4 regions of the Variovorax sp. 01N425 genome follow, and region 3 is predicted to be linked to each of the others. Evidence: predicted binding sites of a transcription regulator. Region 3 holds the regulator's gene; each other region holds the start of a gene.

Region 1 (5,566 bases), on a different contig from region 3:
GAGCTGTTCGGCCCCGTGGCCGCGGTCATTCCGGTGCGGGGCGAGGAAGAGGCCATCGCCGTCGCCAACGACTCGTCGTTCGGCCTGGGCGCCGCCGTCATCACGCGCGACCTGGCCCGCGCCGAGCGCATCGCGGCCGAGTCGATCGAGGCGGGCTGCGTGTTCGTCAACGAGGCCGTCCGCTCCGATCCGCGGCTGCCCTTCGGCGGCGTGAAGGACAGCGGCTACGGCCGCGAGCTGTCGGGCTACGGCATCAAGGAGTTCGTGAACATCAAGACGGTGTGGGTGGCTCAGGCCGGGCATCAGTGAACGCAGCGCTCAGCGGCCCAGCGGGGTCACGCGGGGCGCATGGCGCGGCAGCCATGCGATCCATGAGGGATACCACCGCAGCAGGTGAAAGACGACGAAGCTGCGCACCAGCCGCCAGCTGCTCCACTTGTCCAGGTCCGCGGCCCCGATCCGCTTGCAGTTGCGGTTCATGTGCTCGAGCCGCTCGGACAGCGCGCGATTGAACGCCGGGTCGTGCACGACCACGTTGGCCTCGAGATTGAGCGCCAGGCTCAGCGGGTCCAGGTTGCTCGAGCCCACGGTGCTCCAGCAGTCGTCGGTGAGCGCCACCTTGGCATGCATCGGCCGTTCGCAGTATTCGAAGATGCTCACGCCCGCCAGCAGCAGGTGGTGGTACAGCATGCGGGCCCCGATCCTGACGATCGGGATGTCCGGCTCGCCCTGCAGGATGAGGCGCACGTCGACGCCGCGCCGCGCCGCGTTGCGCATGTCCTGGATGAGGCGGTAGCCGGGAAAGAAGTAGGCATTGGCGATGACCACGCGCTGCCGTGCGCTGCGGATGGCCACGCGGTAGTGGCGCTCGATGTCGTTCGTGTGGCGCCAGTTGTCGCGGGTGACCAGGCACACTTCGGCTTCGCCGGCGCGCGCATGGCCGGTGGCGTGGCCGCTGCCTTCCTGCTGGCGCTCCGGCGGCGCGGGCCGATGGCTGCGCGCGCCTTGCTGCGCCTTCTTCTTGTCGGCGGCAACCGCACGCGCGGCGAAGCGATGGATCAGCTGCACGATCGGCCCGTTCAGTTCCACCGCATAGTCCTGCTTTGCCGTGGCGCCGAAGTCGAGCAGCTGATCGGCGGAGAAGTTGATGCCGCCCACGAAGGCGCAGGCATCGTCGACCACCACGATCTTGCGATGCATCCGGCGCAGCAGGTTCAGCCGCTGCCCCAGGATGCTGTGGCCCGGATCGAACACCCGGAGCCGGACGCCGGCCGCAGCCATCTCTTGGATGAAGGCCTCGGAGAGATCCGGTGAACCGAAGCCGTCGACCAGCAGGTCGATCCGGACGCCGCGCCTGGCCGCCTCGCACAGGCAGGCATGCAGTTGCGTGCCGACCTTGTCTTCATACAGGATGAAGGTCTCGATGAGCACCTCGCGCTGCGCGCGCCGCACCGCCTCGAACACGCGCGGAAAGAACTCCTCTCCGTTCTCCAGCAGCGAGACCCGGTTGCCCGGAACCCAGCGGGCACGGCCCAGGCCTCTGGCGGGAGAGTTCTTCATGGACGGCTGTCCGCACGCAGGCTCAGGGGGCCTGGTAGCCCAGGCAGTGCTCGAAAAAGGCGTCGAGCTCGGTGGACTTGTCGAACACCGCATCGGCGCCGAGCGCCAGGCAGCGGCGGCGCATCTCAGCGCTTGGATAGTTGGTGAGGACGATGACGTGCTGGTTGCTCGCGCGGCCCTGGCAGGAGCGGATGACCGTGAGGCCGGAACCTTCCTTGAGGAAGAGATCGATGACCGCGAGTTGCCAGGTGCCATGCTGCGCAAGCGCATCGATGGCGGCCTGGGCCGTCTCGGCGGTGGCCACCACACGGGCGCCGGCCAGCTCTTCGAGTGCGGGAATCAGGTTGTCCCGGATCGTCCGGCTGTCCTCGACAAGGATCGTAGTGAGCGGCATGCATACGCTTTCGGCGTCTGGAGGCTCTTGGGACATCGGAACGCAACCACCAATGCGGTCTTTGTACGGCCCGGCCCTGCTCGTCCTTGTAGGCAAGCTTCTCGACTTGGAGACGGTGCCCAGGAAGCGCGCCGCCGAAGCGCGCGCCGGGGCTTGCTCAGGACGCCTTGCGGTTGCTTTCGGTCTCCAGCGCTTCGGCGACCTTCTCGAGCAGATCGACCGATTTCGACAGCTTCTTCTCGATCTGGCCGGTCTGCTCGATCGCGCGGTCGAGGTCGTCGGTGCGCGTGTCCTCGGAGACGCCCTTGTCCAGCACCACGTGAACGACGGCGAGCTCGTCGGCGGCTTCTTCCACCGTTTTCTTCACCTGCTTGCTTTCGTCCAGCGCGCGTTCGACGGCGCGGCTGCTGCTGCTCTCGGGGGCGTTCAGGGCGGGCATTTGGGATCTCCTCGTGAGTGCACTTTCATCCTATACCCGTGAAGCCGAAGCGTCGACAAGATGGGGTAGCCCGCCTCATGCCTCCAGCGCCTCCAGCGGACCGAAGAATTCGTAGCGCAGCTGCTGCTTGGGCACGCCCAGCGCCAGGCCGCTCGCATACACCGCCTTCATGAAGGGCTTGGGGCCGAGGAAGTAGAGGTCGACGTCGCGGTCGGCCGGCAGTTGCTGCGCGAGCAGCTCGCGCGTGACGAAGCCGGTCGCATGCGGCCGGTCGGATTCGCGCGGCGCGTCGTAGACGTAGAGCGGCTTCACGTTGGCATGCCGGGCGGCCAGCGCATCGACGCGCGAGCGGAACGCATGGGCGCCGCCATGCCGCGCGGCGTGGATGAAGTGCACCGGCCGGCCGGTGTGCGCCATCGACTCGAGCATGCTCATGGCCGGCGTGATGCCCACGCCGCCTGTCACCAGCACCAGCGGCCGCACGCGCTCGCCGGCGGGCTGCAGCACGAAGTCGCCGCAAGGCGCCTGCACACGCAAGACGGTGCCGACCCCGGCCTTCTCGTGCAGCCAGTTGGAGGCGCGGCCGCCCTCTTCCTGCTTGACGCTGATGCGGTAGAAGGGCTTGCCCGGCGCATCGGACAGCGAATAGTTGCGCCGCAGCGGCTCGCCGTCGATGTTCAGCACCAGCGTGAGGTACTGGCCGGGCGAGAACGCGAGCAGCGGGCCGCCGTCGGTCGGCTCCAGGTAGAAGGAGGTGATGACGTCGCTCTCCTGCTCGCGGCGCGCCACGCGGAACTCGCGCTCGCCGCGCCAGCCGCCGGTCTGCGCGGCATTGGCGCGGTAGACCTCTTCCTCTGCGGCAATCAGCAGCGCCGCCAAAGATTGGTAGGCCTCGCCCCAGGCCGCGATGATCTCGTCGGTGGCGGCTTCGCCGAGCACGTCCTTGATGGCCTGCAGCAGGCAGCCGCCGACGATCGGGTAGTGCTCGGGCAGCACGCCCAGCGCGGCGTGCTTCTGGATGATGCGCGGCAGCGCGCCTGCAATCTCTTCGAGCCGGTCGATGTGCGTGGCATAGGCCAGCACCGCGCCCGCCAGTGCGCGGGCCTGGCTGCCGGCGGCCTGGTGCGCCTCGTTGAAGAAGGCCTTCACCTCCGGATGGCTCTCGAACATGATCCGGTAGAAGTGGCTGGTGATGGCCTCTCCGTGCGCCTGGAGCGCGGGAACGGTGGCTTTGACGATGGCGATGTTTTGCGGGGTCATCTGTGGCTTTCGGGGTCGGCAGTTGGGATGCTTTTCCTTCTCACGATCCGTGCCAGCTCCTGGCCCCCCGCAAGTGCCCGCCGCCGCTGGGGATTTGCGATACGTGGTCAAATTCGCAACAGGATCCATGTTGTATTTATGACCACAAACAGTGTCAATTCGACCACGGGCGAAGCGGCCGCGGCCACCGAGGCGCAGCGCTACCGCTCGCTCCTTGCCGCTGCGCGCGGCCTCGTGCGATGCGATGCCGCCGCGCTGCTGCGGCTCGACGGCGACGTGCTGCGGCCGCTGGCCGTGGACGGCCTGAGCGACGAAACCCTGGGGCGGCAGTTCCCCGTGGCCTCGCACCCGCGCTTTGCCCGCCTGCTCGAGAGCGGGCGGGGCCTGCGCTTCCCGCACGACTGCGGCCTGCCTGACCCGTACGACGGCCTCGTCGCGGGCCAGCCGGGCATCCTGCCCGTGCACGACTGCATGGGCGCGCCGCTGCGCCTGCGCGGTGCCACCTGGGGCTTGCTGACACTGGACGCGCTCGACGCCGGCACCTTCGAGGCCGTGGGCCCGGCACAGCTCGACGCGCTGGTGGCGCTGGTCGAAACCGGCATCGAGGCTGCCCACACGATCCAGGAAATGGAAGCGCGCGCCATGCGCGAGCAGGCCGTGGCCCAGGCCCTGCGCTCGGGCCGCGGCGCCACGCGCGAGCTCCTTGGCAGCAGCCCCGCGATGAAGCAGCTGTGCAGCGAGATCGACACGGTCGCGGTGTCCGACCTCACGGTGCTGCTGCTCGGCGAGACCGGCGTGGGCAAGGACCTGGTGGCGCAGCGCCTGCATGCGCGCTCGCGCCGCAGCGACCAGCCGCTGGTGCAGGTGAACTGCGCGGCGTTGCCCGAGACGCTGGCCGACAGCGAGCTCTTCGGCCACAAGCGCGGCGCCTTCACCGGCGCGGTGCAGGACCGCAACGGCAAGTTCGAGATCGCCGATGGCGGCACGCTCTTTCTCGACGAGGTCGGCGAACTGCCGCTGACGGTGCAGGCCAAGCTGCTGCGCGTGCTGCAGAGCGGCGAGCTGCAGCGGCCCGGCAGCGACCGCACGCTGAAGGTCGACGTGCGCGTGATCGCGGCCACCAACCGCGACCTGCCCGCGGCGATCGCGCAGGGCCGCTTCCGGGCCGACCTCTACCACCGGCTCTCGGTCTATCCGCTGGTCGTGCCGCCGCTGCGCGAGCGCGGGCGCGACGTGGTGGCGCTCGCGGGCGGCTTCCTTGAAGAGAACCAGCATCGCCTGGGCGCGCGCAACCTGCGGCTGTCGCCGGCCGCCAAGGCCGCCCTGCTCGCGCACGGCTGGCCCGGCAACGTGCGCGAGCTGGAGCATGTGATCAGCCGCGCGTCGCTGCGCGCCTTCAGGGAGCAGCGCCGCGGCGCGCGCTGGACGGCGATCGAGCCGCATCACCTGGCGCTGGAGGCTGCGGCGGCCGGCGGTCCGGCAGCGTCGCCTGCGCCACCTGCACCGGCGCCGGCAGGCCAGCACGCGGGCGTTGCCAGTGGCGGCGCCACGCTGCGCGAAGCCACCGAGGCCTTCCAGCGCGCCTGGCTCGCCGATGCGCTGGCGCGGCACCGCGGGCACGTGGCCAATGCGGCGCGCGAGGCCGGCATCGACCGCAGCAACTTCCACCGGACGCTGCGCAAGCTGGGCGTGCCGCGGCCGGAAAGCACGCCCTGAGCCCCGTGCATCCCATGCCGGAGGCATCGGCATACCCCAACGGTCCGCGCAGCCACTCACCACTTTGTGGGAGTGTTAACAGTTACCAATCTCAACACAATGGCGCGAAATTTAGACAAACAATTACGCAACGTAGCTGCCTGGAGCTGAGAGGTTCCAGCGACAGACAAGCTCGGTGCCGTGAACCCTTTGGAGCT
Region 2 (5,566 bases), on a different contig from region 3:
CCTGCGCCGCTACCGGCGCGGCCCGCATGCGCGCGATGCCCGCAACGCCATTGCCGAGCTGAACCGGCTCGCCCAGGCCGTGCCCGCGGCACCGGGCACGGCGCCGACAAACTCGGTACCCACCGTGATTGCCGGCGGCCCGACCCCGCCGCCCGCGCCGCCGGCCGCTCCGCCCGGCATGGGGCGCGTGGTGCTCAACATCCGGCCCTGGGGCCAGGTCTTCGTCGACGGCGCCGAGCGCGGCGTGAGCCCGCCGCTCAAGTCGCTCTCGCTGCGCCCGGGCATCTACAACATCGAAGTGCGCAACGGCGACCTCGATGTCTACCGCCAGCGCGTGACGGTGCAGGACAGCAGGTCGGCGCCTGTGGTGAGCCACGAGTTCAAGTAGGCGCTGCTCTGCGCCTTGGCGGGGGCGCTCAGTTCCGCAGCGCCCTGCGGTACTGCACCGCTTCCGCCACATGCACCACCCCCACCGATTCGGCGCCCGCCAGGTCGGCCACGGTGCGCGCCACCTTGAGCGCGCGGTGCGTGCTGCGCGCCGACCAGCCGAGCTTGGCGGCGGCGTTGTAGACGAACTTGCGCGCCGCATCGTCGAGTGCGGCATGCTTGTCGATGGCGCCGGCCTGCAGCGCCTGGTTGGGGCTGCCCTGGCGCTGCAGCGCGAACTCGCGCGCGGCCACCACGCGGGTGCGGATGCTGGCCGTCGATTCGCCGGGCGGCGCGTCGATGAGCTGCTGCGCCGATACCGCGGGCACCTCGATGTGCAGGTCGATGCGGTCCAGCAGCGGGCCGCTGAGCTTGGCCTGGTAGCGCGAGATCTGGTCCGGCGTGCAGCGGCAGGCCTTCAGCGTCGAGCCCAGGTAGCCGCAAGGGCAGGGGTTCATGGCCGCGACCAGCTGGAAGCGCGCCGGAAACTCGGCGCGCCGGGCGGCGCGCGCGATGGTGATGGTGCCCGTCTCCAGCGGCTCGCGCAGCGCCTCGAGGGCCGAGCGGGCGAACTCCGGAAATTCGTCCAGGAAGAGCACGCCATGGTGCGCCTGCGAGATCTCGCCGGGCCGCGGGGGCGAGCCGCCGCCCACGAGCGCCACGGCGCTCGATGTGTGATGGGGCGCCGAGGTCGGCCGGTTCATCCAGCGCGCGGCCGAAAAACTGCCGGCCAGGCTGGCCACGGCCGCGCTCTCCAGCGCCTCGTCGACGCTCATGGGCGGCAGCAGGCCGGCAAAGCGCTGCGCCAGCATCGACTTGCCCGAACCGGGCTCGCCGACCATCAGCAGACTATGGCCGCCGGCGGCGGCGATCTCGAGGGCGCGCTTGGCGCCTGCATGGCCTTTCACGTCGGCCAGGTCGGCATAGAGCGGCGCGGCCGCCGCGGCTGCGGCATGCACCCGGGCCCAGCCGTCGGCGGCGGGCTGCTGCTGCTGTTCCTCGCCCTGCGGCAGCGCGGCGCCCTCGGGCATGAAGCGCTGCACCACGTCCAGCAGGTGCCTGGCGCCGTACACCTCGCTGCCGGGCACCAGCGCCGCTTCCTGGGCGCTTGCGGCGGGCAGCACCAGCCGCGTCGCGATGCCGCGCGTGTGCAGGGCCAGCGCCATGGCGAGCGCGCCGCGCACCGGCCGCAGCTCGCCTGAAAGGGAGAGCTCGCCGGCAAATTCATGGCCCGCCAGCAGCGCAGGCTGGATCTGCCCGCTGGCCGCGAGGATGCCGAGCGCGATCGGCAGGTCGAAGCGGCCGGAATCCTTGGGCAGGTCGGCCGGCGCCAGGTTGACGACGATCTTCTTGTTGTTCGGAAACTCCAGGCCGGCGTTCTGGATGGCCGAGCGCACCCGCTCGCGCGCCTCCTTGACCTCGGTTTCCGCCAGCCCGACGAGCGTGAAGCTCGGCAGGCCGTTCGCCAGATGCACCTCGACCGTGACACTGGCCGCTTCCAGCCCAAGCAAAGCACGGCTTTGCACCAAAGACAGGCTCATTCCACTCCCTCTCACCATTGTGGTGCGCCCGTTTTTGGCCGGGCTCATGCACCGCGGTGCCCCATGGGGTACCGCAACTGAACACGCTTGTAACTATTTCGCCTGGGTTGCAGGTGCGGGGGCGGCCGCGGTGCCGCAGGGCAAAACGTGCACTTTGGCACGCTCCCTGCTATGAGACGGTGTCCCCCAACAATCCAACCAACTCCGAGGAGTCTCGATGATGCACCGTAAATTCGCCCAGGCAATGGCCGTGGCCGCCCTTGCTGCCCTGCCGATGCTTGCGAGCGCACAGCTCACGGGGAATGTGGCACTGACCAGCAACTACAAGTTCCGCGGCCAGGACCAGGACATGATCGGGAAGAACGACTACGCCAAGACCAAGGGCTTCAAGCCCGCGATCCAGGGCGGCTTCGACTACGCCTTCGGCGAGACCGGCTTCTACGTGGGCAACTGGAACTCCAGCGTCAACTGGCTCAAGGGCAACAGCATCGAGAGCGACATCTACGGCGGCTACAAGTTCAAGGCCGGCCCCTTCGACATGGACGTGGGCGCGCTGACCTACATCTACCCGGGCAACTCCGCCGGCAACACCACCGAGCTGTACGGCGCCGGCACCTGGGCCGACGAGGCCATCGGCTCGTTCACGCTGAAATACTCGCACACGGTGTCGAAGGACTACTTCGGCTACGCGGGCAACAAGGCCGGCTCGGGCCTGAAGGGCACCAACACCGGCTACCTGAACCTGGCCTACAGCAAGGAGATCGTGCCCAAGCTCACGCTGAAGGCCGCCGTGGGCTACACCCACATGTCCAGCGACATCCGCAGCCTGGGCTACAAGAGCTACGTCGACTACAACGTGGGCGTGTCGTACGACTTCGGCAGCGGCCTCGCACTGGCCGGCTCGATCCAGGGCGCCAACAAGAAGAGCTCGTACCTGGCCGTGTCCAACCCGGGCGTCGACCTCGGCTTCGGCACCTTCGGCCAGACCACCTATTCGCCCAACAAGGCGCGCTTCATCGTTACGCTCAGCAAGACCCTGTAAGCAGGCACAAGAACAAGGTGCGGCCCAAGCTGCCGCACCATCCATTCCATCCAAGAAGGAGAAAGTCATCATGAAGCTGGTCACAGCCATCATCAAACCGTTCAAGCTCGACGAGGTGCGCGAAGCCCTCTCGGCCATCGGCGTGCAGGGCATCACGGTCACGGAGGTCAAGGGCTTCGGCCGCCAGAAGGGCCACACCGAGCTGTACCGCGGCGCGGAGTACGTGGTCGACTTCCTGCCCAAGGTCAAGATCGAGGCGGCGGTGTCCGACGACCTCGTGGACCGCGTGATCGAAGCCGTGGAGGGTGCGGCGCGCACCGGCAAGATCGGCGACGGAAAGATTTTTGTCTACAACCTCGAGCAGGTCGTTCGCATCCGCACCGGTGAAACCGGCCGCGAAGCCCTCTGATCCAGCCCGGAAAACAACAACCATGAAAAAACTGCTTGTTTCTCTCGCGCTCGGCCTGAGCCTGCTCGCTGCAGGCACGGCGAGCTTCGCCCAGGCGCCTGCTGCCACGCCCGAGGCGCCGGCGGCGTCCGCGCCCGCAGCCGCTGCTCCGGCACCTGCGGCCGCTCCGGCTGCCGCCGCACCCGCTGCGGCTGCCGAAGCAGCGCCCGCCGCGGCGCCTGCCGCTCCTTCCTTCAACAAGGGTGACACCAGCTGGATGATGCTGTCCACGCTGCTCGTCATCATGATGACCGTCCCCGGCCTGGCGCTGTTCTACGGCGGCCTGGTACGCAGCAAGAACATGCTGTCGGTGCTGATGCAGGTGATGGTCACCTTCTCGATGATCGTGGTGCTGTGGCTCATCTATGGCTACAGCCTCGCGTTCACCGAGGGGAACGCCTTCTTCGGCGGATTCGACCGGCTCTTCATGAAGGGGATCTTCGATCCGGCCACCGGCGTGTTCGCACCCGGCGCCACCTTCAGCAAGGGCGTCTACATCCCCGAGCTGCTGTTCGCCGCCTTCCAGGCCACCTTCGCCGGCATCACCTGCTGCCTGATCGTGGGTGCCTTCGCGGAACGCGCCAAGTTCTCGGCCGTGCTGCTGTTCATGGTGATCTGGTTCACCTTCAGCTATGCGCCGCTCGCGCACATGGTCTGGTTCTGGATGGGCCCGGACGCCTACACCGCCGCCAACGTGGTGGACGCACAGAACGCCAAGGCCGGCCTGATCTGGCAGTGGGGCGCGCTCGACTTCGCGGGCGGCACCGTGGTGCACATCAACGCCGCCGTGGCGGGCCTGGTCGGCGCCTTCGTGATCGGCAAGCGCGTGGGCTACGGCAAGGAAGCCTTCACGCCGCACTCGCTCACGCTCACCATGGTCGGCGCTTCGCTGCTGTGGGTCGGCTGGTTCGGCTTCAACGCCGGTTCGGCCCTGGAAGCCGGCACCAGCGCCGTGCTCGCCTTCATGAACACCTTCACCGCCACGGCCGCTGCCGTGCTCGCATGGTGCATCGGTGAAGCGCTGATGCGCGGCAAGGCCTCGATGCTGGGCGCCGCTTCGGGCGCCGTGGCAGGCCTGGTGGCCATCACCCCGGCCGCCGGCAACGTCGGCCTGATGGGCGCGATCATCATCGGCTTCATCGCCGGCTTCGCCTGCCTCTGGGGCGTCAACGGCCTCAAGAAGCTGCTCGGCGCGGACGACTCGCTCGACGTGTTCGGCGTGCACGGTGTCGGCGGTATCGTCGGCGCGCTGCTCACCGGCGTGTTCAACACCCAGGCCCTGGGCGGCCCCGGCCTCGTGGGCGACTGGGTCACGGCCAGCGTGGTGTCCAACGGCATCGGCGCCCAAGTGTGGATCCAGCTCAAGGGCGTGCTGCTGACCATCGTCTGGTCGGGCGTGGTCTCGTTCATTGCCTACAAGATCGCCGACCTCACCATCGGCCTGCGTGTGTCGGAAGAAGAAGAGCGCGAAGGCCTCGACATCTCCTCGCACGGCGAGACCGCATACAACAGGTAACCCCCCAGTCTTCGCGCACTTCGTGTCGCTACGCCAACCCCCCTGCTGGGGGCAACACCAGAGGCCCGGCAAAGCCGGTTCCTCGGTGTTTCTGGAACGAGGCATGCGGTGCGGGGGCTGGTGGTGAGAAGAAGAAAAAGAAAGAACAGGACGATTTTTCAGCGAGGTCTCCTTTGGATGTTCAGCCCGCGAGCGCTTCGGCGTCAGCGGGCTTTTTTTTGCCTGCGTTTTTCCTCTGGAGCGGCGATGTCCGCGCATGCACAATTCCGGGCATGTGGACCTCCATCGACAACAGCCTCTGCGAGCTCGGCGAATCGCCGTTCTGGCATCCGCGGGAACGCGCCTTGTACTGGCTCGACATCCCGGGCCGTGCGGTGCTGCGCACGCGCGGCGACATCGGCACGGACTCGGCCAAGGTGGAGCGCTGGGCCCTGTCCACCGAGCCCGGCTGCATGGCGCCGGCACGCAGCGGCGGCCTCGTGATCGCGCTGCGCGACGGCATCTACCGGGCGCGCGAGTGGGGTGGTGAACTTGTCGCCATCGCGCGCGTGGATCACGACGTGCGCACCATGCGCTTCAACGACGGCAAGTGC
Region 3 (5,566 bases):
CGGGCGCCTTCCGCACCACCGACGACGCCGAGGCGCAGCGCGCCAAGCTGTCGCTGATGGGTGTCGAGGCCCGGGTCACCGAGCGCGAGCAGGCCGGCCGCACGGTCTACCGGGTGCGCGCGGGCCCGTTCAACAAGAAGGACGAGGCCGATCGCCTGAAGGAGCGGCTCGACAGCGGCGGCCTCGAATCGGCGCTCGTGCGCGTGCAGCGCTGAGCCTGCCGGCAGGCGCCGCGGATATTCTTTAAGCTTCGCCGCGCGGCATGGGCCGCCGCCAGGATTGTCCTGGGCATGCCGCACGCGGGAACTCCGCGCGGCGCGCCGGCTCAGTCTGCCGTACCCAACAGGAGAACTCTTTCAATGAAACGTCGTGACTTTTCGCTGGCCGCCACCTCGCTGGGCCTGCTTTCGCTGGCTGGCAACACCGCACACGCCCAGGCGCGCGCGCCCAAGGCCGGCACCGAGTACCTGGTGCTCGACAAGCGCGTGCCGGTCGACGCGCCGGCGGGCAAGGTCGAGGTGATCGAGTTCTTCTCGTACAACTGCCCGCACTGCAACGACTTCGAGCCGCAGCTGGAAGCCTGGCTCAAGACGGTGCCCAAGGAAGTGGCGTTCCGCCGCGTGCCCGTGCCCTTCGTGGGCAACGACGTCGAGGCCAAGCAGCGCCTGTACTACGCGCTCGAAGCCATGGGCAAGGTCGATGAATTCCAGCCCAAGGTCTTCGACGCCATCCACAAGCAGCGCCAGAACGTGAACGGCGATGCCAACATCATTGCCTGGGCCGGGGCCAACGGCCTGGACGGCGCCAAGTTCAAGGAAGTCTTCACCTCCTTCGGCGTGGCCAGCAAGGCCAAGCGCGCCGCGCAGCTGACCGACGCCTACAAGGTGGCCGGCGTGCCGGCGCTGGCAGTGAACGGGCGCTGGTACGTGGACGGCGAACTGGCCGGCAACATGACCAAGGCGCTGCAGGTTACCAACTACCTGATCGGCGAAGCGAAAAAGGGCTAACCCCCAGGCTGCGCGGCACTTCGTGTCCGCTGCGCCCACCCCCCTTGCAGGGGCGGCACCTGCGGCCCGGCGAAGCCGGTTCCGCGGTGTCTCCCGATGGGGACACCGGCCCGCTTCGGCGGGCCTTTTTCATCGGCGTTGGTGGCTGGTGCTGATCCGCCGCATACAATGGTTCAGAGCAAGTTTCGTGCCTCTATGACATTGCCCTCCTATCCCCACACCACCCCCTTCGTTCGCCGAATCCGCCGCCTGGCCGCCGGCGCGCTGCTGCTGGCCGGCCTGGCCTCGGGCGCGCTGGCCGAGACCGCCGACCGCAGCAAGCCGATGAACATCGAATCCGATGCAATGCGCTACGACGACCTCAAGCAGACGAGCGTGTTCACGGGCAACGTGCTGGTCACCAAGGGCACGATCATCATCCGCGGCGCGCGCATCGACGTGCGCCAGGACGCCGAGGGCTACCAGTACGGCGTGGTCACGGCGGCGCCCGGCAAAAGGGCCTACTACAAGCAGAAGCGCAATGCGCCCGACGAGTGGATCGAGGGCGAATCCGAGGTCATCGAATACGACAGCCGCGCCGACAACGTCAAGTTCATCCGCAATGCCGTCATGCGCCGGCTGATCGGCGCCACGCCCAACGACGAGAGCACCGGCGCGCTCATCGTCTACGACCAGAGCAACGACACCTACACGGTCAACGGTTCCACCGTGCCGCCCAACACGGGCGTGAACGCACCCCCAGGCGGACGCGTGCGGACCATCCTCACGCCCAAGAGCGCCACCGCGCCGGCGCCCGGGGCCTCGGCGCCCGCCGGCGGACGGGCCGCGCCGGCGGCGGCCGCGCCCCAGCCGGCACCCGGTGCCGGCCTGCGCTCGACCACCACGCTGGGCGGCGACGGGGAAAGGCGCAAGTGATCGAAGCCGCTGGAACCCAGAACGCCGACGGCACGCCGGGCAGCCGCCTGGTGGTGCGCGGCCTGCAGAAGAGCTACGGCAGCCGCAAGGTCGTGCGGGACGTCTCGCTCGACGTGCAAAAGGGCGAAGTCGTCGGGCTGCTCGGCCCCAACGGCGCCGGCAAGACCACCTCGTTCTACATGATCGTGGGGCTGGTGCGGGCCGATGCGGGCGAGATCACCATCGACGGCGAGCCCATCGCCCACATGCCGATCCACCGGCGCGCGCGCATGGGCCTGAGCTACCTGCCGCAGGAAGCCTCCATCTTCCGCAAGCTCACGGTCGAGGAAAACGTGCGCGCCGTGCTCGAGCTCCAGCGCGAACCCGACGCCAGCGGCAAGCCCGCGCCCTTGACCAGGCAGCGCATCGAGGAGCGCCTCTCGGGCCTTTTGGCCGACCTGCGGGTGGACCATCTTCGCGATTCGCCCGCGCTCGCGCTCTCGGGCGGCGAACGGCGCCGGGTCGAGATCGCCCGCGCGCTGGCCACGCAGCCGCGCTTCATCCTGCTGGACGAGCCCTTTGCCGGCATCGACCCGATCGCGGTGATCGAGATCCAGCGGATCATCAGCTTCCTGAAGGAGCGCGGCATCGGCGTGCTCATCACCGACCACAACGTGCGTGAGACGCTGGGCATCTGCGATCACGCGTTCATCATCAGCGACGGGCATGTGCTGGCACAAGGCACACCCTCGGAGATCGTCGACAACGCCGAAGTACGCAGGGTGTACCTCGGCGAGCACTTCCGGATGTAAGGGAGGAGTCGGTCTCCATGAAGCAAGGGCTGTCCCTTCGCGTTTCGCAGCACCTGGCGCTCACGCCCCAGCTGCAGCAGTCGATCCGGCTGCTGCAGCTGTCCACGCTCGAACTGAGCCAGGAAGTGGAGCAGATGCTGGACGAGAACCCGTTCCTCGAACGCACCGCGGAAGAAGCCGCGCGCGAGGAATTCGGGCTCGACGCCATCGACACGCCGGTGCCGCGCGACGAGGCCGGTGAAGCCGCCGAGGGCGAATTCAGCTCGGCCCCGGCCAGCAGCACGACCAGCACTTCGAGCGAAACCGCCTCCACGGCCGAGTCCGAGGTTCCTGCCGCCGACGCCACCGAGCGCGAGCCCGACTGGGAAGGCGACGGCACCGTCGACATGGCGCCCGACGACAGCGAATGGGGCAGCGATGCCCCCGCGCGCCAGAACAACCTGGGCGACGACGAGCGCGCCGACGCCACCGAACTCGCGCGCAGCCAGGAGTCGCTGCAGTCCTTCCTGCACCGGCAGGCGCTGAGCCTGCGGCTCAACGAGAACGACAGCGCCGCGCTGCGCTTCCTGATCGAATCGCTCAACGACGACGGCTATCTCGAAGACTCCTTGCCGGCGCTGGCCTCGGGCCTCGCGGGCGACGACAACGACCAGTTCGACGAGCTGGTGCACCACTTCCAGGTGGCGCTCGGCCTGCTGCAGAGCCTGGAGCCGGCCGGCGTCGGCGCGCGCGACCTGGGCGAATGCCTTTGCATCCAGCTGCGCGCACTCGCGAGCGAAAGCGAGACCGAGGAACAGGCGCTGGTGCGCAAGACCGCCATCGCCATCTGCAAGCAGCCGATGGAGCTGCTCGCGCGGCGCGACTTCAAGCGCCTGGCCACGCTCACGCGCACCAACGAAGAGCTGGTGCGCTCGGCGCTGCAGGTCATCTCGCGCCTGGAGCCCAAGCCGGGCCGCCGTTTTGTCGACGTCGAGCGCAACATCGTCATTCCCGACGTGATCGTCACCAAGGTCGGCCGCGGCACCAATGCCAAGTTCCGCGTCATGCTCAATCCCGAGGTGATGCCGCGGCTGCGCGTGCACGACATCTATGCCGGCGCGCTCAAGTCGCACAAGGGCGAGGGCAGCCAGGCGCTGTCGCAGCGGCTGCAGGAGGCGCGCTGGTTCATCAAGAACATCCAGCAGCGCTTCGACACCATCCTGCGCGTGAGCAACGCCATCGTCGAGCGGCAGAAGAGCTTCTTCGTGCACGGCGAGCTCGCGATGCGGCCCCTGGTGCTGCGCGAGATTGCCGACGAACTGGGCCTGCACGAATCGACCATCTCGCGCGTGACCACGGCCAAGTACATGTCCACGCCTTTCGGCACGGTCGAGCTCAAGTACTTCTTCGGCTCGGCGCTGGGCACCGAGACCGGCGGCAATGCGTCGAGCACCGCGGTGCGCGCGCTGATCAAGCAGTTCGTGAGCTCCGAGAGCATCAAGAAGCCGCTGTCCGACAGCCAGATCTCCGAGATGCTCAAGGAGCAGGGCATCGAGTGCGCGCGCCGCACCGTGGCCAAGTACCGCGAGGCCCTGCGCATCGCGCCCGCCAACCTCCGCAAGGCGCTGTAGAAAGCCGCCGATGGCCCGTCGCCTGCTGTCGCGCTGTGGGCAATGGGTCTTCGCCATGGCGGCGGTGCTGCTGTTCGCCGGCTGCGCCACCCTGCCCGACGAGGCGCCGCGCCCGGCCACCCGGGCCATGGCCGCCTCGGCCGACACCGCGCTCGGCAAGATCGCGCAGGCCTCGCAGCCCGACCCCGACCTGAGCGGCTTCCGCCTGATGCCGGGCGGCGACTTTGCCTTCGACACCCGCATCCAGCTCGCGCGGCGCGCCCAGCGCACGCTCGACGTGCAGTACTACCAGATCGAGAACGACGAGACCGGCCGCTACCTGCTGCGCACGCTGCGCGATGCGGCCCGGCGCGGCGTGCGCGTGCGGCTCCTGATGGACGATCTCTACACCTCGGGCGAGGACGAGCTGCTGCTCGGCCTGGCCGCCACGCCGAATGTCGAGCTGCGCCTGTTCAATCCCTTTCCGGCCGGGCGCGGCAGCCTGCTCAGGCGCTTCACCGCCTCGCTGTTCGACTTCAGCCGCGTCAACCGGCGCATGCACAACAAGCTCTTCATCGCCGATGGCGCGATGGCGGTGGCGGGCGGGCGCAACATCGGCAACCAGTATTTCAGGCGCACGGCGGGCGAGAATTTTCTCGATCTCGACACCTTCGTCGCCGGCGCGCTGATTCCGCGCCTGGGCGCGCTGTTCGACCAGTACTGGAACAGCGTCTATGTGCGGCCGGTCCAGTCGGTGGTGGCGAGCGCGCTGACACGTGACGAGCTGCAGAAGCGCTTCGACACCGCCACCGGCCCGGACACCACGCCGCCGCCGCCCCGGCCCGCGCCCAACGACCTGCTCGGCTACAGCCCAATCGCCGAAGACCTGGATGCCGGCAAGCTCGACCTGATCTGGACGCTGGCCGAGGCGTATGCCGATTCGCCCGAGCGCGTGATCGGAAAGACCGCCTCGTACGGCGGCGTGCCGCTGCTCGACGTCGACAGCGTGCGCTACAACGTGGTCGAGCAGATGCGCCGCGCGCGCTCCGAGGTGACCATCGTCTCGCCCTACCTGATTCCGGGCAAGGCGGGGCTCGAAGTGATGCGCGAGATCCGCCGGCGCAACGTGAAGATCAGCATCGTCACCAATTCCTTCGCCGCCACCGACGAGCCGCTGGTCCACACGGCCTACCGCCGCTACCGGCCCGAGATGCTCGAGCTCGGCGCCGAGCTGTACGAACTGAGCACCACGCGCACGCGTCGC
Region 4 (5,566 bases), on a different contig from region 3:
CCGCCCATCACGAAGTGGTTGCCGCCGCCGGTGCCGGTGTGGCGCCCGTCGGTCATGAACTTCTCGGCCGAGAGGCGGGTCTCGAACGCGGCGTTGTAGAGGAACTCGGTGTGGGCGACCAGTTCCTTCCAGTTGTGGGCCGGATGGATGTTGACTTCGATCACGCCCGGGTCGGGTGTGACGGCCAGCGTCTTCAGGCGCGGGTCGCGCGGCGGCGGATAGCCTTCCATCACGATGCGCATGCCGAGCTGCTGGGCGGTGGCTTCGACGGCCGCGACCAGGTCGAGGTAGTCCTCCAGGCGCGCGAGCGGCGGCATGAAGACATAGAGCACGCCCGAGGCGCTGCCCTTTTTCTCGGCCGCGGGGCCGTTGGCGCGGCGCGGATCGCGCACTTCGACGCACAGCGCGGTGCGCGTGACCCAGTGGGCCGATTCGCCGCGCACCGGCTGGCGCGTGGACGGCGTGGCGGAAGAGCGGGTGGCTGCTGCTGCGTCGTCGGCTGCGGTGGCATCGCCGCCCGCGGCCGTGCCTGCTGCGGCTGCCTCGCCCGGCGCCTGCATGCGCAGGGCCGCAGGCACCACCGGCGGCGCACCGAAGGCATAAGGCACGGCGCCCAGGTCGGCGCCCGCTGCGCCGCCGGCCGGCACGGCATAGCGCGCGCGGTAGTCGGCCGAACTCGGCAGCGCGGCGCGCGGCGCGGTGGGGTCGCGCTCGACGAGGTAGGGGTAGTCGCCCTTGCTGGCCCAGGGCTGCGAATCGAGCGGCAGGCGGTAGCCCATCGGCGAATCGCCCGGGATCAGGTAGAGCCGGTCGTCGCGCAGGAACCAGGGGCCGGTCTTCCAGCCCGGGCCTTCGAGCGCGGGCGCGTCGGCATCGGCGTTGGCGGGTTCCAGCGGCAGCATGTAGCCGATGACCGCGTCGAGCTTCTGCGTGAACACGCGGCGCAGGCGGACGCGCTCGAGCTCGTCGTCGAGCTTCGACTCGAAGGGGTCGACGTTGACCGGCAGGCGGCGTTCGCGCCAGAGGTAGTAGTAGACGTCTTCGTAGCCGGGCTGGACGTAGCGTTCGGTGATGCCGAGCTTGTGCGCCAGCACGGTGGTGAAGCGGCGCGCGTCTTCGCTCGTGTAGTGCGTGGGCACGCGCTCGTCGGCGAAGAGTTCGGGGTCGTGCCAGAGCGTCTGGCCGTCGGCGCGCCAGAAGATCGACAGCGCCCAGCGCGGCAGCTGCTCGCCCGGGTACCACTTGCCCTGGCCGAAATGCAGGAAGCCGCCCTGGCCGTACTCGGCGCGCAGCTTGTGCACGAGCTCGGTGGCATAGCCGCGCTTGGTGGGGCCGAGCGCATCGGTGTTCCACTCGGGCGCGTCGCGGTCGCTGGTGGCCACGTAGGTGGGCTCGCCACCCATCGTGAGGCGCACGTCGCCGGCTTTCAGCCGCGCATCGACCGCGTCGCCGAGCGCGAGCACCTCGGCCCATTGCTCCTCGGTGTAGGGCTTGGTCACGCGCGGCGATTCGTAGATGCGCGTGACCTTCATCTCATGGCCGAAGTCGACCTCGGCTTCGTCCACCCCGCCTTCGATGGGCGCGGCGCTCGAAGGCGTGGGCGTGCAGGCGAGCGGGATGTGGCCTTCGCCGGCCAGGAGGCCCGAGGTGGCATCCAGGCCGATCCAGCCCGCGCCGGGCAGGAAGACCTCGCACCAGGCGTGCAGGTCGGTGAAGTCGACCGTGGTGCCGCTCGGGCCGTCGAGCGCCTTGACGTCGGGCGTGAGCTGGATCAGGTAGCCCGAGACGAAGCGCGCGGCCAGGCCGCAATGGCGCAGCAGCTGCACCAGCAGCCAGCCCGAGTCGCGGCAGGAGCCGCTGCCGCTGGTGAGCGTTTCTTCCGGCGTCTGCACGCCGGGCTCCATGCGGATCAGGTAGTTGACGTCCTGCTGCACCTGCTGGTTGAGGCCGACCAGGAAGTCGATGGTGCGCTGCTCCTTGCGCTCGATCTTGTCGAGGTAAGCCGCCAGCAGCGGCGTGGGTTCCTCGGTGACGAGATAGGGCGCGAGTTCCTCGGCCTGCGAGGCGGTGTACTTGAACGGGAAGTTCTCGGCCTGCGGCTCGAGGAAGAAGTCGAAGGGGTTGTAGACCGCCATCTCGACGACCAGGTCGACCGTGACCTTGAACTCGCGCGTCTTCTCGGGAAACACGAGCCGCGCCTGGTAGTTGGCGAACGGGTCCTGCATCCAGTTGACGAAGTGCTCGGCCGGCTCGACCTGCAGCGAATACGAGATGACGTTGCTGCGGCAGTGCGGCGCGGGGCGCAAGCGCACGACCTGCGGGCCCAACTGCACCAGGCGGTCGTATTTGTAGTGGGTGACGTGGTGGAGTGCGGCGTGAATGGACATGCGTTTTGTGTGCAGTACTGCGAGATTGCATCGAAAAGATGTCTCTTGTGAGACGCATACTAGCCCAGAAGCAAAGCAATTAACGCGCCACTGAGCGCGAGCATGGGGAGGGTTTGCATCATGTGTTCTGGAGTTGGCCGGTGAGGCCGGCACGTGCCGCGGCGGCGTCGTGGGCCTTTGCTGCGCTGGGCGGATCGCTGCTCGGCGCGGCCTTGCAACTGCAGCAGCCGCGGCTGTGGAGCGCGGGTGCCTATGCGGCGCTGCTCTTCGCGGGCCTTGCGGGGCTGGCGGCACTGTCGCGCCGATGGCGATGGCCGCTTCGTGCGTGGCGCATGCCGGCAGGGCTTGCGATGGCCCTTGCGCTGGCCTGCGGTGCGCTTGCCGCCGGCGGGCTCGCGGGCTGGCGCGCGGCGGTCTACGCAGCGGGCGCGCTCGACCCGGCCCTCGAAGGCCGCGACCTGCAGGTGGTGGGCGTGGTCGCGCAGATGCCCCAGCGCAACGAGGGCGGCACGCGCTTTCGGCTTGATGTGGAGTCGGCGCGCTGGGCGGATGGGCGCGCCGGGGCTGCGCCACGCGTTCCGGCGCGCATCGCGCTCGGCTGGTACCGCGAGGACAGCTCTCTCTGGGGGCGCGCGACGGAAGGCCGAGCCACGGCCGGCGACGCGGCCGCGCTGCATGCGGGCGAGCGCTGGCGCCTCACCGTGCGGCTCAAGGCGCCGCACGGCAATCTCAATCCGCACGGCTTCGACAGCGAACTGTGGCTCTGGGAGCAGGGCGTGCATGCCAGCGGCTATGTGCGAACCGGCGCCCGCGATGCCGCACCGGCACACCTGCAATCCACATGGCTGCATCCGATCGAGCGTGCGCGGGAGGCGGTGCGCGATGCGGTGTTCGAGCGCGTGGCCGACGCGCGGCAGGCCGGCGTCATCGCCGCACTCGTGACCGGCGACCAGGGCGCCATCGACCGCAGCGACTGGGATGTGTTCCGCGCCACCGGCGTGGCCCACCTGATGTCGATTTCGGGGCTGCACATCACCATGTTCGCCTGGCTTGCCGCGCACGCGGTGGGCGCGCTGTGGCGGCGCAGCGGCCGGCTGATGCTGCGCGTTCCCGCGCCGCAGGCCGCGCTGGCCGGTGGCGTGCTGCTGGCCGGGCTCTATGCGCTTTTCAGCGGCTGGGGCGTGCCTTCGCAGCGCACGGTCTGGATGCTCGCGACCGCGGCGCTGCTGCGGCTCACGGGGCGGCGCTGGCCATGGCCCCATGTCTGGCTGCTGATCGCGGCGGTGGTGGTGGCCGTCGACCCGTGGGCGCTGATGCAGGCCGGTTTCTGGCTCAGCTTCGTGGCGGTCGGCATCCTGTTCGCGACCGGCTTCATGCGGCCGGCCGAGGAGGCGGCGGGCCGGTCGGCCCGGCTGTTGGCCTTCTTCCGCGAGCAGTGGGTGATCACGCTGGCGCTGACGCCATTGAGCCTGCTGCTTTTCCAGCAGGTGTCGGTGGTGGGGCTGCTGGCCAATGCGGTGGCGATCCCCTGGGTCACGCTGGTGGTCACGCCGCTGGCGATGCTGGGGGCGGTGGCGCCGCCGCTCTGGGATCTTGCCGCCTGGGCCGTGCAGGCGCTGGCCCTGCTGCTGCGCTGGCTGGCCGCACTGCCGTACGCCACGCTCTCGATGGCGGCGCCGCCCGTGTGGATGGCGGCCTGCGGCGTGGCGGGCGGCGTCCTGCTTGCGATGCGGCTGCCGTGGTCGCTGCGCACGCTGGGCCTGCCGCTCCTCTTGCCGGTGCTGCTCTGGCACGCGCCCCGGCCGGCCGCGGGGCAGTTCGAGCTGCTGGCTGCGGACATCGGGCAGGGCAACGCGATCCTCGTGCGCACCGCAACGCACAGCCTGCTGTACGACGCGGGTCCGCGCTACAGCCTCGAGAGCGACGCCGGCCACCGCGTGCTCGTGCCGCTGCTGCGCGCCTTCGACGAGCGGCTGGACATGCTGGTGCTGAGCCACCGCGACAGCGACCACACCGGCGGCGCGCCCGCGGTGCTCGCGATGCAGCCGCAGGCGGCGCTGTCGAGCTCGATCGAAGCCGCGCACCCGCTGCAGTCGGTGCGGCCGGCCCGGCGCTGCGAGGCGGGGCAGCGCTGGAGCTGGGACGGCGTGGATTTCGAGATCCTCCATCCGGCGGCGGGCGACTACCTGTCGTTCACCAAGCCCAATGCCATTTCTTGCGTGCTGCGCATCGCCAACGGCGGCGCCACGGTGCTGCTGGCCGGCGACATCGAGCGCCTGCAGGAGGCGGCGCTGGTGTCGCGCGCGGCCGACCTGCGCGCCGACGTGCTGCTCGCGCCGCACCACGGCAGCAAGAGCTCGTCGAGCGCCGCGTTCCTCGAGGCGGTGCGCCCGCGCATCGCGCTGGTCCAGGCGGGCTACCGCAACCGTTTCGGCCATCCGGCCCCGGAAGTGGTCGAGCGCTATGCCGCGCAGGGCGTGAAGCTGGTCGAGAGCGTGCCTTGCGGCGCCGTGCTGTGGCGCAGCCGGGAACCGGGCGAAGTCGGCTGCGAACGGGAGCGCAATGCCCGGTATTGGCACCACCGCCTGCCGTGAAAGCGGGCGGCGGCGCGGTGTTTCGCCTCAACATAGGGCTTTCACTGGCCTCGAACTTGCTAAGCTATGGCTCAAGGAGATTGGTCGTTCCATGCACAAATTCGACGAGATGTATGAGCAGTTGCCCTATGCGGGGGCTGCAATCCGACAGCACTACAAGCGCTACGACCAATGGCTTGCGAAGCAACCCGGCGAGGTGATGCGATCGCGGCGCGAAGAGGCGGAAATGATCTTCCGCCGGGTCGGCATCACCTTTGCGGTGTACGGCGCCAAGGACGAGGACGGTTCCGGCACCGAGCGGCTCATACCGTTCGACCTGCTGCCGCGCATCATTCCGGCCCACGAGTGGGAGAGCATGGAAAAGGGGCTGGTGCAGCGCGTGACGGCGCTCAACCGCTTCCTGCATGACGTCTACCACGACCAGGAAATCATCAAGGCCGGCATCATTCCGGCCGAGCAGATCCTGAACAACGCGCAGTTCCGCCCCGAGATGATGGGCGTCAACGTGCCGCACAACGTGTACTCCAACATCTCGGGCATCGACATCGTGCGCGCCCCCGATGCCCAGGGCAACGGCGAGTACTA

Evidence for each region. The regulator sigma-54, encoded in region 3, starts transcription at its own class of promoters, with help from an activator protein. The targets are predictions, from matches to a motif close to TGGCANGNAANCTGCTTT.
Region 1: the regulator sigma-54 is predicted to act here: its motif matches at 3,691-3,708, upstream of hmpA (NO-inducible flavohemoprotein).
Region 2: the regulator sigma-54 is predicted to act here: its motif matches at 2,123-2,140, upstream of AC1DSC_RS27910 (TorF family putative porin).
Region 4: the regulator sigma-54 is predicted to act here: its motif matches at 2,460-2,477, upstream of AC1DSC_RS21990 (transglutaminase family protein).

What each region holds. Positions count from the first base shown of each region.
Region 1 is NZ_JBFTRJ010000009.1:236,950-242,515, forward strand. It holds gene AC1DSC_RS18270 (NAD-dependent succinate-semialdehyde dehydrogenase) at 1-309, shown strand, start outside; gene clsB (cardiolipin synthase ClsB) at 319-1,560, opposite strand; gene AC1DSC_RS18280 (response regulator) at 1,583-1,954, opposite strand; gene AC1DSC_RS18285 (hypothetical protein) at 2,112-2,393, opposite strand; gene hmpA (NO-inducible flavohemoprotein) at 2,469-3,653, opposite strand; gene norR (nitric oxide reductase transcriptional regulator NorR) at 3,792-5,369, shown strand.
Region 2 is NZ_JBFTRJ010000019.1:75,193-80,758, reverse strand. It holds gene AC1DSC_RS27920 (serine/threonine-protein kinase) at 1-388, shown strand, start outside; gene AC1DSC_RS27915 (YifB family Mg chelatase-like AAA ATPase) at 417-1,967, opposite strand; gene AC1DSC_RS27910 (TorF family putative porin) at 2,185-3,009, shown strand; gene glnK (P-II family nitrogen regulator) at 3,080-3,418, shown strand; gene AC1DSC_RS27900 (ammonium transporter) at 3,441-4,973, shown strand; gene AC1DSC_RS27895 (SMP-30/gluconolactonase/LRE family protein) at 5,246-5,566, shown strand, end outside.
Region 3 is NZ_JBFTRJ010000014.1:126,146-131,711, reverse strand. It holds gene AC1DSC_RS24075 (SPOR domain-containing protein) at 1-215, shown strand, start outside; gene AC1DSC_RS24070 (thiol:disulfide interchange protein DsbA/DsbL) at 360-1,007, shown strand; gene lptA (lipopolysaccharide transport periplasmic protein LptA) at 1,203-1,922, shown strand; gene lptB (LPS export ABC transporter ATP-binding protein) at 1,919-2,713, shown strand; gene AC1DSC_RS24055 (RNA polymerase factor sigma-54) at 2,731-4,323, shown strand; gene AC1DSC_RS24050 (phospholipase D family protein) at 4,334-5,566, shown strand, end outside.
Region 4 is NZ_JBFTRJ010000012.1:140,466-146,031, reverse strand. It holds gene AC1DSC_RS21990 (transglutaminase family protein) at 1-2,387, opposite strand, end outside; gene AC1DSC_RS21985 (DNA internalization-related competence protein ComEC/Rec2) at 2,528-4,981, shown strand; gene AC1DSC_RS21980 (circularly permuted type 2 ATP-grasp protein) at 5,073-5,566, shown strand, end outside.